Regions from separate parts of the Paenibacillus sp. FSL P2-0173 genome, predicted to be linked through region 4. Evidence: predicted binding sites of a transcription regulator. Region 4 holds the regulator's gene; each other region holds the start of a gene.
The links. The regulator Rex, encoded in region 4, represses fermentation and respiration genes when NADH is low (regulators of the CRP and FNR family bind a similar motif). The targets are predictions, from matches to a motif close to TTGTGAAATATTTCACAA.
Positions count from the first base shown of each region.

Region 1: nirB (nitrite reductase large subunit NirB) is a predicted target of Rex. The motif match lies at 2,232-2,249, and genes of this name have one in related genera.
Region 2: MKX30_RS20785 (DoxX family membrane protein) is a predicted target of Rex. The motif match lies at 1,749-1,766, and genes of this name have one in related genera.
Region 3: pflB (formate C-acetyltransferase) is a predicted target of Rex. The motif match lies at 1,111-1,128, and genes of this name have one in related genera.

Region 1 covers NZ_JBBOYK010000004.1:405,829-409,118, forward strand. The annotation lists gene nirB (nitrite reductase large subunit NirB) at 1-2,125, opposite strand, end outside; gene MKX30_RS21755 (DUF4867 family protein) at 2,385-3,056, opposite strand; gene MKX30_RS21760 (beta-glucoside-specific PTS transporter subunit IIABC) at 3,053-3,290, opposite strand, start outside.
Region 2 covers NZ_JBBOYK010000004.1:192,597-195,886, reverse strand. The annotation lists gene MKX30_RS20790 (hypothetical protein) at 1-911, opposite strand, end outside; gene MKX30_RS20785 (DoxX family membrane protein) at 1,125-1,643, opposite strand; gene MKX30_RS20780 (DUF3048 domain-containing protein) at 1,893-2,987, shown strand; gene MKX30_RS20775 (DUF47 domain-containing protein) at 3,176-3,290, shown strand, end outside.
Region 3 covers NZ_JBBOYK010000001.1:877,840-881,129, reverse strand. The annotation lists gene adhE (bifunctional acetaldehyde-CoA/alcohol dehydrogenase) at 1-833, shown strand, start outside; gene pflB (formate C-acetyltransferase) at 1,162-3,290, shown strand, end outside.
Region 4 covers NZ_JBBOYK010000001.1:720,867-724,156, reverse strand. The annotation lists gene dinG (ATP-dependent DNA helicase DinG) at 1-1,248, shown strand, start outside; gene MKX30_RS03070 (redox-sensing transcriptional repressor Rex) at 1,293-1,946, shown strand; gene MKX30_RS03065 (amidohydrolase) at 1,933-3,234, shown strand; gene MKX30_RS03060 (cell wall elongation regulator TseB-like domain-containing protein) at 3,272-3,290, shown strand, end outside.

The DNA of each region.
Region 1 (3,290 bases), on a different contig from region 4:
TAATACCGCCATTACCACCGATAAAGATCTCCCAGCCCCCATCATTACCTACGATTCCGATATCTTTGGTACATGATTCCGCACAGTTGCGTGGACATCCATTAACCGCTAATTTGAATTTTGCCGGGAAATCCAGTCGTTCGAATTTCCGTTCCAACACTTCTCCCATTCCCATCGAGTCCTGTGTGCCAAACCGGCAAAATTGTGATCCAACACAGGTTTTAACTGTACGAAGTGACTTCGCGTAGGCATATCCCGACGGCATATCGAGTTCTTCCCATACTTTAGGCAGATCCTCTTTACGGACACCGATCAAATCAAGCCGCTGTCCTCCTGTTACTTTAACGACCTTAACGTTGTATTTAAGAGAAACATCTGCTATCTTCTTCAAATCTTCTGGGGTCGTTACACCACCGTACATTCTAGGAACAACTGTAAACGTTCCATCCTTTTGAATGTTCGCGTGCAATCGCTCATTTACAAAACGGGAATCTCCCTCATTTTCATAGGTATCCGGGTTAATCATTCCCAGATAGTAATTCAGCGCTGGCCGACATTTGGAGCATCCTTCATCATTATGCCAACCCAGTACATTCATAACTTCACGCGTTGTTGTCAGTCCTTTGGTTTTGATCGCTTCCACAATCTCGTCCCGACTCAAAGTTGTGCAGCCACATATTCCTTGCTTGGCTGACGTCTTGAAGCTGTCTCCAAGAACGTACTGCAGAATTTGCTCTACAACCGGCTTACACCCTCCACAGGAACGCGTTGCTCCGGTACATGCCTTAATTTCATCGACTGTGGTCAGTCCATTATCATTAATCGCATCCACAATCGTCTTTTTGGTTACACCGTTACAGCCACAGACAATTTCGTCATCAGCCATCGTTTCAGCGGATAATGATTTCGCCCCGTCCTTGCTGCATCCAGTACCCATGATCTGTCCATATATCTCATCTGTCATCAATGTTTGCTGACGCACATATTTTTGAAGGCTAGCAGATTCGCTCACATCGCCAAACAGTACAGTTCCAACAATCTTATTTTCACGAAGCAGCACTTTTTTGTATGTGCGCTTCCACTCATCCTTTGCCACAATCACCGTATGTTCAGGCTGGGTTATGAATTCGCCAGCTGAGAAAACATCCACCCCTGAAATTTTGAGCTTGGTGGAAACCACCGATCCCATATAACCTTCAGTATCCGCACCTGCCAAATGTTTGGCAATTACACTCCCCTGTTCAAACAGCGGAGCTACCAAGCCGTAACAGGTTCCGCGGTGTTCAACACATTCCCCTACAGCATATACATCCGGCACGGAGGTTCTCATCAAATCATCGACTACAATACCACGGTTCGTTTCCATACCACTTTGCACAGCCACCTGAATATTAGGTTTGATCCCGACGGCCATAACGACCAAATCCGCTTCCAGCTCGCTTCCGTCTGAAAACCGCAGTCCTTGTACCCGATCTTGACCGTACACCTCCGCAGTTTGCATTTGCATAGCAAACTTGATTCCCTGGCGTTCTAGTTCTGTTTTCAGCATCGCAGAGGCTTCCCGGTCCAGCTGGCGTTCCATCAAATCCTCCATTAAATGAACGACCGTAACATCCATACCCAGGTTGACCAAGCCTTTAGCTGCTTCCAGCCCCAATAGGCCTCCACCAATGACAGCTGCCTTTTTAAAGGTCTTTGCTGCCTCAAGCATTGCCGAGCAATCGGCGATATCTCGGAAACCGATGACACCCGGTAATTCTTTACCCGGAATAGGCAGAATAAATGATTGTGAACCAGTAGCTACCAAAGCTACATCATAATCAATTTCCAGTCCGTCTTCGGTGCGAATCTTCTTGTTCTCACCGTCAATGCTTTTCACCATTTTTCCTGTATATAAAGTAATCCCTTGATCCGCGTACCATTGCAAATCGTTCAGTATGATATCATCAATCGTTTTACTACCTTCCAACACATAAGAGAGCATGATCCTGTTATAGTTCGGATGCGGCTCATTTCCCAGGACCGTAATTTCATACTTATCCGTTAATTTCAAAATTTGTTCGACCGTATTGATACCAGCCATCCCGTTCCCTATAACCACAAGTTTTTGTTTACTGTTTATCATATACCGGTTCCTCCATTCATTCGACGATGCTTCCTATCCGACGACATCTCCTACGTTCCTATGAATATTGCTTATGCTTCTATTTTAATGCAGCAGATAGAGCTATATGTGATTAGAATCACAATGTAGTTCAAATTAAAAATATTTAGGGATTTCCCTATTCTGCTTCAAGGGATAAAGGTAAGCAGCTGAAATTGAGTTAAAAAAAAGGACCAGCTAGCTGGTCCCTTAGTTTAATTTATGAATGATGGACTTTGACTCAAATGGGTGAAATATTCAGCAACTTCCCGTGCAGCCCGGGATGGACGCCAGCCGCGATTTTTTCCATCTGTGTACTATGAACCATAAGAAATTTATTTTTCTTAGTCAGCAGTAGGTTCCCCCGGCTACCTTCTCCCGCTTCAAGTGGCATATTCGTTCCTGCCGGAAGGATCACAATCGTCAAATATCCTTCACTGTCAACTTTACAGGGAGCATAATGAAGTGTCGTTGAATATATCTCGACAACCGTGTTTTTAGGCTGAAAAAACACCTGAACATTTGCACTGTCATAGGAATTGTCCTCAATGTCCTGTACTCTGCCGACAAGATGAATACAGTCTGTAGCGGCAATCACCACCTCGCTGCCCTGATGATATTCCAGCCCGGTCAGACCCGTATTCTGACCTGCGCAAAAACCAGCCTGAATTGGAAGTTGGCCGTACACCTCATCTTGAATCCGGTGAATTACACCGAAGTCTTCGAGTTCTGCGACCGAAGGTACATAATGGTTTCCCTGATCGGGTACGCTGGTCGTTTCTTTTGCATACTTGATAAGCTCTGTGGTATTAAAATGAGGCAGCAGCCTTCCATACGGGCGGAATGCTTCGCTCATTACCTCATAAATAACCAAAGGTGCATTGATTTGATTTAGTCTTTCCGTAGTCTTCATAGCTTGACCTCCAGCAATGAATCTCCTGTGTACACTCGGTTATTTCCCAGCACCTTAACGTCAGAGTATTCGGCTGTATTCGTCACAATAATCGGTGTAGTCATGTCATAGCCCAGAGCTTTAATTGCTCCAATATCAAACTCGACCAGCAGTTGACCTTTGGTAACCCGATCCCCTTCTGAGATATGCGTTTTAAAATGCTGTCCTTTCAACTTGACGGTGTCCATACCGATG
Region 2 (3,290 bases), on a different contig from region 4:
ACGTTCTTTTTTAGCCAAGTGGATACCTGCGTAGTACGCTGATCTCCATTTTGATCCAATAGTGTCATAAATGCTTTCAGCTTTTGAATGTAGGTACTCTTCGAATCCATATTACGTTGAACGACGAATTGATACCCTTTTTTGGCATTCGGATGAATCTTTCCGGTATCATAATCGAATAATGGCGTATTGTTCGTGCCATAGAAAGTATAGAAGAAGTACAGATCGTGCAATTTTTTTATAGCTTGTGTACGGTTGGAATGAGGATATTGGTTTAAAAATGCCTCCTGTGCCAGCACTCGTCCGGCTAACTGTTGATAGCCGATACGGAGCGCGGCATCCTTGGTAGCCGCCTGTCCGGATTCCATCGCCATGATGTCAATATAGCTGCGGATATCTGTCGTGGTGTGCTTCCCGAAGACTTTATATTTTTCATAGTTGATGACTGGGTAGTACATGCCTTCTGCAGTTTCAAGTTTGTAGCCGGCATCTCTTGTTTGAGTTAGCAACTTTTTCAGGTTCACATCGCTTGAACGGCTGATTACATTTGTGAACGAATCACCGGGTTTATAGATTTGATTTATTTTGGTTTGAACAGAGGCCGGGTATAAGGTCTTTGCATAGGAATCCAATTGCTGGTTCTGCGCATTTTCCAGATGAAGCACCATGATGGTAGCTTGAGAGGCTGGAATGGATTGAATATGCTTTTGCAAATAAGTGAATGCCTGAGGTAGCTTGTCGGGTTGGCGTAGTAGCTGCTCGAAGGTCTTGGAGATAAGTTGTACACTTTCTGCCTGAGATGTCGTAGTAGACGTCGCCGCTTTGACTGATGTCGTATATCCCAATCCCATAGTCTGCACTGTGAAAGTTACGGCTGCGAGCATGAGATAGGCTTTGGTAATTTTTTTCATGATATAACCCTCCATTACGTTCTTTGATGTAACTGTAGTGTATAGGGTAAATGTATCGTGAGCATTCCATGTTGTATCCAACTTGTAAACGTTTGGGGGGATGATGAATCCGATAAAAGAGTTCGAGTTAGAAGGAGCTGAAAGACCCCTTGTGAGCATAACAGCGCAAAAAAATAACCATTACCCCGGAGGATAACGGTTATTTTGGGATGTTTAAGCTATTTTTCGGCTAGGGTCAGCTGGAAAGGTATCTTTATTTTTACGAAACAGTCCACGCAGGAAGGGCAGTACCCAACGGTCAAAGCCAATTCTTCCGGCATTTGCACCAGCAACTACAAGGAAGATTTCAAACAGCAGGTAGATTGCATTGGTGCTTACTGTACCCGAGAACAGGAACGAGAAGTTCATAACCATAGCCATCAAAGCAGCCAGTGTAGTCAATGTACCGAGAAGCAGGCCAACCCCTACCAAGAACTCACCCAATGGGATCAGGACGTTGAACAAACCTACATTCGGCAGGGCAAAGGCTTCCAGGAACGATCCCCACCAGCCTTGTACAGCGGGATGGTCTCCACCTGTTTTAGCAATGGCCCCCGAGATAAACCCGCCTGCATCGAATCCACCTGTCAGCTTTTCAAGTCCGTGGGTCATCCATTCATACCCTAGATAAACCCGTACTACAGTCAGCAACCACATTGCGACTTTGTTCTCACGTAACCAGCTGTTAAACATTCAAACCACTCCTCTTTCTTAATCTATAATGTTGGTTGTATTTCATTCTGTTGGGGATGATCATCTTTGCTACACCTTTATTGTAGTAGGTTCAGTTACAGTTATTTGTGATAAAAATCACAAAGTCTAAATATTTTTTAAATTTTAATGTCTTCAGATAAGTATTCTATAGATTGGTCATGCTTCAATCAAGACAAAAACAGGAAATAAAGCTTATAATGAGAAAAATAACTAAGTGGAGGGATGAACTTGTCCGGGCCCATTTCCCAACGAAATCATTGGTTGCGTGTGATGGCCTCAGCTCTGTTATGCATGACGCTGATGTCTTGTTCTGCTATGTCCAATACGGGTGAATCTGAATCCGTTCCCCAACTGACCAAGCAAGAAACAGAGAAGGAGGCACTTGAACCGCCGAAGGAGCAGTCTATTCCGGCATTTACAGCTCCGCTCACCGGTCTTCCGGTGGAGCAGCCAGTTTTGGAGCGACCGCTCGCTGTCATGATCAACAATGCTCCGGCTGCACGTCCACAGGCAGGACTTAGCCAGGCAGACATGGTATATGAAGTTCTTGCAGAAGGTGGGATTACCCGTCTGGTCGCTTTTTTCCAAAGTCATGGCGGAGATGTAAAGATCGGACCGGTCCGTAGCATTCGACCGTATTTGATTGAGCTGGGCGAAACCTATGGTGCGTTGCCGATACACGCAGGGGGAAGCACAGATGCCTATGCGATTTTACAGCAGCAGCGGAAGGAACATCTGGATGAGATTTCAAATGGAGGGGCTTACTTCTGGCGAAGCAAAGATCGTCGTCCTCCACATAATTTATACACAGACGTGAACAGACTGCGCAAAGGAAGCGATAGTAAAGGGTATGCCAAGCAGACGGACGTTCCAGTATATTCTTACCTCAAATCCGGTGAAACCCCAGTTATGGTGGACGAGACTGCAGCATCTTTACAAATTCGGTTTTTGCTTAAAAGCTATCGGGTATCTTATACCTATGATCCAGCGGATCAACAATATAAGCGTTTTGTGAACGAAAAGTCACATGTGGATCAAAATAATAACCAACAGCTCTCAGCAGCCAATGTCATTGTGATGAGCGCTAGACATCGAACGTTGGATGATGTAGGCAGATTAAGTGTTGAGTTGGACGGTAGCGGAGAGGCCATGGTGTTTCAACAAGGACGGTTAATACAGGCTGAGTGGCAACATACACCAGGCGATGCGATTCGTTTTATGAAAAATGGGGTTGAAATCCCGTTAACACCAGGTACATCCTATATACATGTGGTACCTGCAGATACTTCACTAAAGGAACATGTAACCATAGAAGCAAATTAGAAAGCGAAATACACCTTTTTAGGGAAAAAATGTCGGATAATGACCTTCCATGTCGGGCAATGTATACGTATATCATGAAATTTGCTTTTACAAACATTACAAAAACATTGATGAGTGTGATAAGATAGCAAAGGTTGTCTATTGCAGTCGAAACAGGTTGCGGATATTTTCGTAAAGGGGTAATCGTTATGAGATTGAAGAAAAAGGATATATTCTTCGAGACGTTGGAAAATATGGCAGATACGATCGTGCAAGCAGCCGATTATTTTGCCCAACATACTTCAAATCTTCAGGATGTAACTT
Region 3 (3,290 bases), 160 kb from region 4:
AAAAAGCACAATTTGTAGCTATCCCTACAACCTCGGGTACAGGTTCCGAAGTTACATCGTTTGCAGTAATTACGGACAAAAACCTGGGTAACACGAAGTACCCGCTGGCTGACTATGAGTTGACTCCTGATGTGGCAATTATTGACCCAGTGTTTGTATATTCGCTGCCTAAAACAGCTGTAGCGGACACAGGTATGGACGTTCTGACACATGCTATCGAGGCTTACGTGTCCGTAATGGCTAATGATTACACAGATGGTCTGGCAATTAAAGCCATTCAATTGGTATTCCAATACCTAGAACAATCGGCTCTGATCGGTGATAAGCTGGCTCGTGAAAAAATGCATAATGCTTCCACACTTGCTGGTATGGCGTTTGCTAATGCATTCTTGGGTATTAACCACAGTCTTGCACATAAATGGGGTGGACAATACCATACAGCGCATGGCCGCACGAATGCCATTTTGCTGCCGCACGTTATTCGCTATAATGCGAAAAAACCGACAAAATTTGCTTCGTTCCCTAAATATTCGCACTTTGTTGCGGATGAGCGTTATGCAGAAATCGCGCGCATACTGGGACTGCCTGCACGCACCACCGAAGAAGGGGTTAACAGCTTGATCGAAGCAATCCGTAAGATGAACAAAACACTCGGTATCGAGGAATCGTTCCAACAAATCGGTTTCGATGCGAAGGATTTCGAATCACGTGTAGACTATCTGGCTGACCGCGCATTTGAAGATCAATGTACAACTGCGAATCCGAAGTTGCCACTGGTTACGGAGTTGGCTGATGTCTATCGCAATGCCTTCTACGGACGTTTTGACCAATAATATAATAGGTACGAAGAGGCTTGTGAAAAAGCATTTTCTCGTTCAATACCGATGCAGGCTCTCTATATAGAGGGCCTGTTGGTTTGGGAAGGGAGGTGAACGGCAAGGCTAAGGATATAGGCGCGAAGCTAGGGAAAATAAAGTGATAAAAATCACTCATGTTGTGATTTTTATCACATACTACACTCTATCATTATTCTACAATAAGGGTGTAAGAAAGGTCCCGACACTGAGCGTAAGGCATCGGTGAACAGGCCGGGCTCAAGAAATAGCTTTATCGTGAAAAAAATCACAAGTCCGGAAGACCAAACAATTTGGAGGGATTTACATGTCGGTGATTGAGAGAGAATTACAAGAGCAACAATCTGGCTGGAGAGGTTTTAAAAAAGGCAAATGGACTAAAGAAGTCAACGTCAACGATTTTATTGAAACTAATATCTTACCTTATGTTGGCAATGAAGAATTTTTGGTTGGTCCTACCGCCAACACAACTGCATTGTGGGATATTGTATCCGATCTTACCAAAAAAGAGTTGGCAAACGGCGGCGTGCTTGATGTAGACGTGAATACGCCATCCACTATTATTTCACATAAACCGGGTTATCTAGACCGGGATAAAGAGCAAATTGTCGGTGTACAAACAGATGCTCCATTCAAACGCTCTTTGCAGCCGTTTGGTGGAATTCGGATGATGATCGACGCTTGCAAAGCCTATGGTTTTGAAGTACCGGAAAGTATCATTGATATCTTCACTCATATTCGTAAAACTCACAACCAAGGTGTATTTGACGCTTATACAGATGAAATGAGAGCAGCTCGTAAAGCTGGTATCATTACTGGTCTCCCAGATGCATACGGTCGTGGTCGTATTATCGGTGACTATCGTCGTGTAGCTTTGTATGGTGCAGACTTCTTGATCCAAGATAAAAAACTGCAACTGAAAAGCCTTGAAGTTGATTCCATGGAAGAAGACGTAATTCGTCTGCGTGAGGAAATTTCCGAACAAATTCGTGCTTTGAATGAACTGAAACAAATGGCTGCTGAACACGGTTTTGATATCTCAAAACCTGCTAACAATGCGAAAGAAGCTTTCCAATGGGTATATTTTGGATATCTTGCAGCAATCAAAGAACAAAATGGTGCAGCAATGTCCTTAGGACGTGTATCTTCCTTCCTTGATATTTACTCTCAACGTGATATGGAAGAGGGTACAATGACAGAAGAACAAGCTCAAGAACTGGTCGATCATTTTGTTATGAAATTGCGTATTGTTAAGTTCTTGCGCACACCTGACTATAATGAACTGTTCAGTGGAGATCCAACTTGGGTTACTGAGTCCATTGGTGGTATGTCCGTAACTGGAGAAACTCGGGTAACTAAAAACAGCTTCCGTTTCCTGCACACCCTCTACAATCTGGGACCTGCACCGGAGCCGAATCTGACTGTACTGTGGTCGGAAAAATTGCCTGAAGGCTTCAAAAAATATTGTGCGAAAGTTTCTATTGAAACTAGCTCCATTCAGTACGAGAATGACGATCTGATGCGTCCGATTTATGGAGACGATTATGGTATTGCTTGTTGTGTATCGGCAATGAAAATCGGTAAACAAATGCAATTCTTTGGTGCTCGTGCCAACTTGGCTAAAGCTCTGCTGTATGCAATTAACGGTGGTAAAGATGAAAAATCTGGCGTCCAAGTAGGGCCTGAATTCCCAGCCATTACAGGCGAAGTTCTGGAATATGAAGAAGTGTTGAGCCGCTTCAAACCTATGATGGAATGGTTGGCAAAACTGTACATGAACACTTTGAATGTTATTCACTACATGCATGATAAATATAGCTACGAACGCATTGAAATGGCGTTGCATGATCGTGATATTCTCCGCACCATGGCTTGTGGTATTGCGGGTCTGTCAGTTGCTACCGACTCCTTGAGTGCCATTAAATTTGCAAAAGTTAAACCAATCCGTAACGAAAAAGGGATTGCTGTTGACTTTGAAATCGAAGGCGAATATCCTTGCTACGGTAACAACGATGACCGTGTAGATAACATCGCTGTGGAACTGGTAGAAAGCTTCATGAGCATGATTCGCAAGCATAAAGCTTATCGTAATGCGGTTCCTACTCAATCTGTACTGACTATTACTTCCAACGTAGTGTACGGTAAGAAAACAGGTACAACACCGGATGGACGTAAAGCAGGCGAACCGTTTGCACCAGGGGCAAACCCAATGCACGGCCGTGATAAAAAAGGTGCTTTGGCATCTCTGAGTTCCGTAGCCAAATTGCCTTATGAACACAGTCTGGATGGTATCTCGAACACCTTCTCCATCGTGCCTAAAGCACTGGGTAAAGAAGAAGAAACACGCAAAACAAACCTTGTTTCGATGATGGATGGCTACTTTGGAAGCCACGCACATCATCTGAATGTCAATGTGTTTGCTCGCGAACAACTGTT
Region 4 (3,290 bases):
GAAACTTGGGACCTGCTAAGCGACAAGCTGTTTGGCATGTTGCCAGAGCGAAGCGATGCGACACCGGGTGAAACAGGACAGTTTTCTTCCCGTCTCAAACCTTCGGCCAAGCCTGCAAAGTGGGATCAGGCGGGTGCTTTGGAAAATCAGCTATATGTAACGATGAGCGAAATTTTGCGCAAGGGCGACAAGCTGATGCTGGACGTCAAGGAAGAACATGACGATTATGCGGCAGATAGCCTTATTACAGATATCACGGGTCTGCTCAAGGATTTGGCGGGAATCCGAGAAAATTTGCGCTTTTTTATCCGACTCGATGATGAAACAACCGTATACTGGCTCGAAGCGAGTGGGCAATTCCGTAGTAAATCATTGCAATTTTATGCGGTGCCCGTCGATGTGAGCCGCCAGTTGAAAGAAATGTTTTTTGACAAAAAAAGAAGCATTATTCTGACGTCTGCTACCTTATCGGTAGATAAGTCGTTTCAGTACATGATCGATCAGCTCGGCTTGCAGGAGGCCGCAGATCAAGAGCGGCTGATGACTTCGCAGCTCCCGTCACCCTTTAATTACAGGGATCAGGTGTTGCTGGTCATTCCACGGGATTTCCCAAGCGTGAAGGGCAGTGTAGGAGATGCACACTTTGTAGATATGCTCGTTAGCTCTCTAGGAGCGACTGCTCAGGCGACGCGGGGGAGAATGCTCGTTCTGTTTACTTCCTATCGGATGCTCCGGCAAGTGTATGAGCCGCTCAAAGAGGCCTTAGCATCCAGCGAAATTACTGTGCTGGGACAAGGTGTGGACAGTGGGAGTCGCAGCAAGCTAACCCGCCGTTTTCAGGAAGCCAAAGCTTCTGTATTGCTGGGAACCAGCAGCTTCTGGGAAGGCGTCGATATTCCAGGAAAGGCTCTGACTTGTCTGGCCATTGTTCGCTTGCCGTTTCAACCGCCGAATCACCCGTTGCTGGAGGCAAAAAGCGAGCTGCTTCAGCAGCAGAAGAAGAATCCATTTATGAAGCTGTCTGTACCACAAGCGGTCATTCGCTTCAAACAGGGATTTGGTCGGTTAGTACGTACAGCGAGCGACCACGGGGTCGTTATCGTTTACGATACGCGTGTGATCGAATCCTATTACGGAAAGCACTTTTTGTACTCGTTACCGGGACCAAAAATGGAGCATATGCCATCGGAGCAAATGGTGCCCCGCATCGCCGAATGGCTCCAATCCGCCCCGGAGACAGAGGCATAACGGACGGACACTAAGTATGTTCGTTACAATTAGGGGGAGCAAGTATGAAATCAGATAAAATTTCAGAGGCTGTCGTACGGAGGTTACCCGTATATTTACGTTATCTGAATGCACTTCACAAACGGGAGGTGGCTACGGTCTCTTCTCAAGAGTTGGGACAGAGGCTAGATTTGAACCCGGCCCAAATCCGTAAAGATCTCGCCTATTTTGGAGATTTTGGTCGGAAGGGTATCGGTTATGATGTTTCTTATCTAATTGAGAAAATACGCCATATCCTGAAAATCGACCAGCAAATTAATGTCGTATTGGTCGGTGCGGGTAATCTGGGGCAAGCCCTTTCGAATTATAACGCTTATTTAAAAGACAATATGAAGATTGTCGCAGTATTTGATGCGTTTCCGGATAAGGTAGGGACCAAGATCAATACATTGGTCGTTCAACCGATGGATGAACTGGAAGCGACTGTGAAAGAAAAAAACATTCGAATCGGGATTATTACCGTACCTGATTTTGAAGCACAGCACGTGGCTGACAGGCTTATTGAGAGCGGAATTGGAGCGATCCTGAACTTTGCACCGACTACTCTCAAGGCACCGGCCAACATTCGGATTCATGCCACAGACTTTACAACTGATTTGCTTAGCCTCGCTTATTATTTGGAGGACGGAAAGGAAGAAACACAATATGACAGTGAATAAATGGATGATTAAAAACGGCTCTTTTGCCGTAAATGGATCAGAAGCTGGGGTAGTCCATGGTTTTATGATTGTGGAGGATAGCCGTATTACTTATATTGGCGAAACTTTGCCTGCGGGTGAGGAAGAGACGGAAGCGATCGATGGTAAGGGGCTATTGTTTTTACCTGGTCTGATTAATACTCATGGTCATGCGGCGATGTCTCTGCTGCGTGGGCATGGAGATGACTTGGCACTTCAAGTATGGCTTCAGGAGAAAATGTGGCCTATGGAAGCCAAGTTTACATCTACGGACGTGTACTGGGGTACGTCCTTGTCTGTGCTGGAAATGCTGAAAGGTGGAACAACGACCTTCCTGGACATGTACGATCATATGGATGAGGTGGCTCGTGTAGCTGAAGAGTCAGGTATTCGTGCAAGTCTGATGCGTGGAGCAATTGGACTATGCTCGGAAGAAGAACAGCGAATCAAGCTGGCTGAGGCCGTGACTTTTGCGCGTAACTGGCATGGTAAAGCAGACGGGCGTATTACAACGATGATGTCTCCGCACGCGCCATACACATGTCCACCTGCGTTTATTGAAAAATTCGTACAAGCAGCGCATGATCTGGACTTGCCACTGCATACGCACATGTCTGAGACGATCGCCGAAGTGGAGCAAAACGTACGCGACTACGGTTTGCGTCCAGTTGCACATTTGGATAAGCTTGGCTTTTTCTCCCGTCCTTCGCTTATTGCCCATGGCGTTCATTTGAACGACGAAGAAATAGCTTTACTGGCTGAACGTGGTGTAGCGGTTTCGCACAATCCGGGTAGCAACTTGAAGCTGGCAAGTGGTGTGGCAAGAGTGCCTGAATTGCTGCGTGCAGGGGTTACTGTTTCTCTCGGAACGGATGGTCCTGCCAGCAATAATAACCTGGATATGTTCGAGGAAATGCGTCTGGCGGCACTTATTCACAAGGGTGTATCCGGTGACCCTACGGCAGTTCCTGCAAGTGAAGCGCTGCGTCTGGCAACAGAATACGGTGCAAAGTCGATTGGTTTAAAAGAAGTAGGAGCGTTGGCAGCGGGCAACAAGGCTGACTTTATCGCGTTGGATCTGAATCAGGCACATTTCTTGCCGCGTACAGATCTTATTTCCCATGCGGTATACTCTGCAAGCGCCAAGGACGTGGCTCATGTGTGGGTAGACGGTCGCCAGGTTGTGAAAAACGGCGAATGCCTGACTATGGACGAGGAACGTATCAAACATGAGGCACAAGCCGCCTTTGAAGGGCTGCTGTCGCGCTAATTTAGGTGTCACATCCCCTTAGAGAGGAAGCACAGGTTTGAAAAATAAGAAAAAAT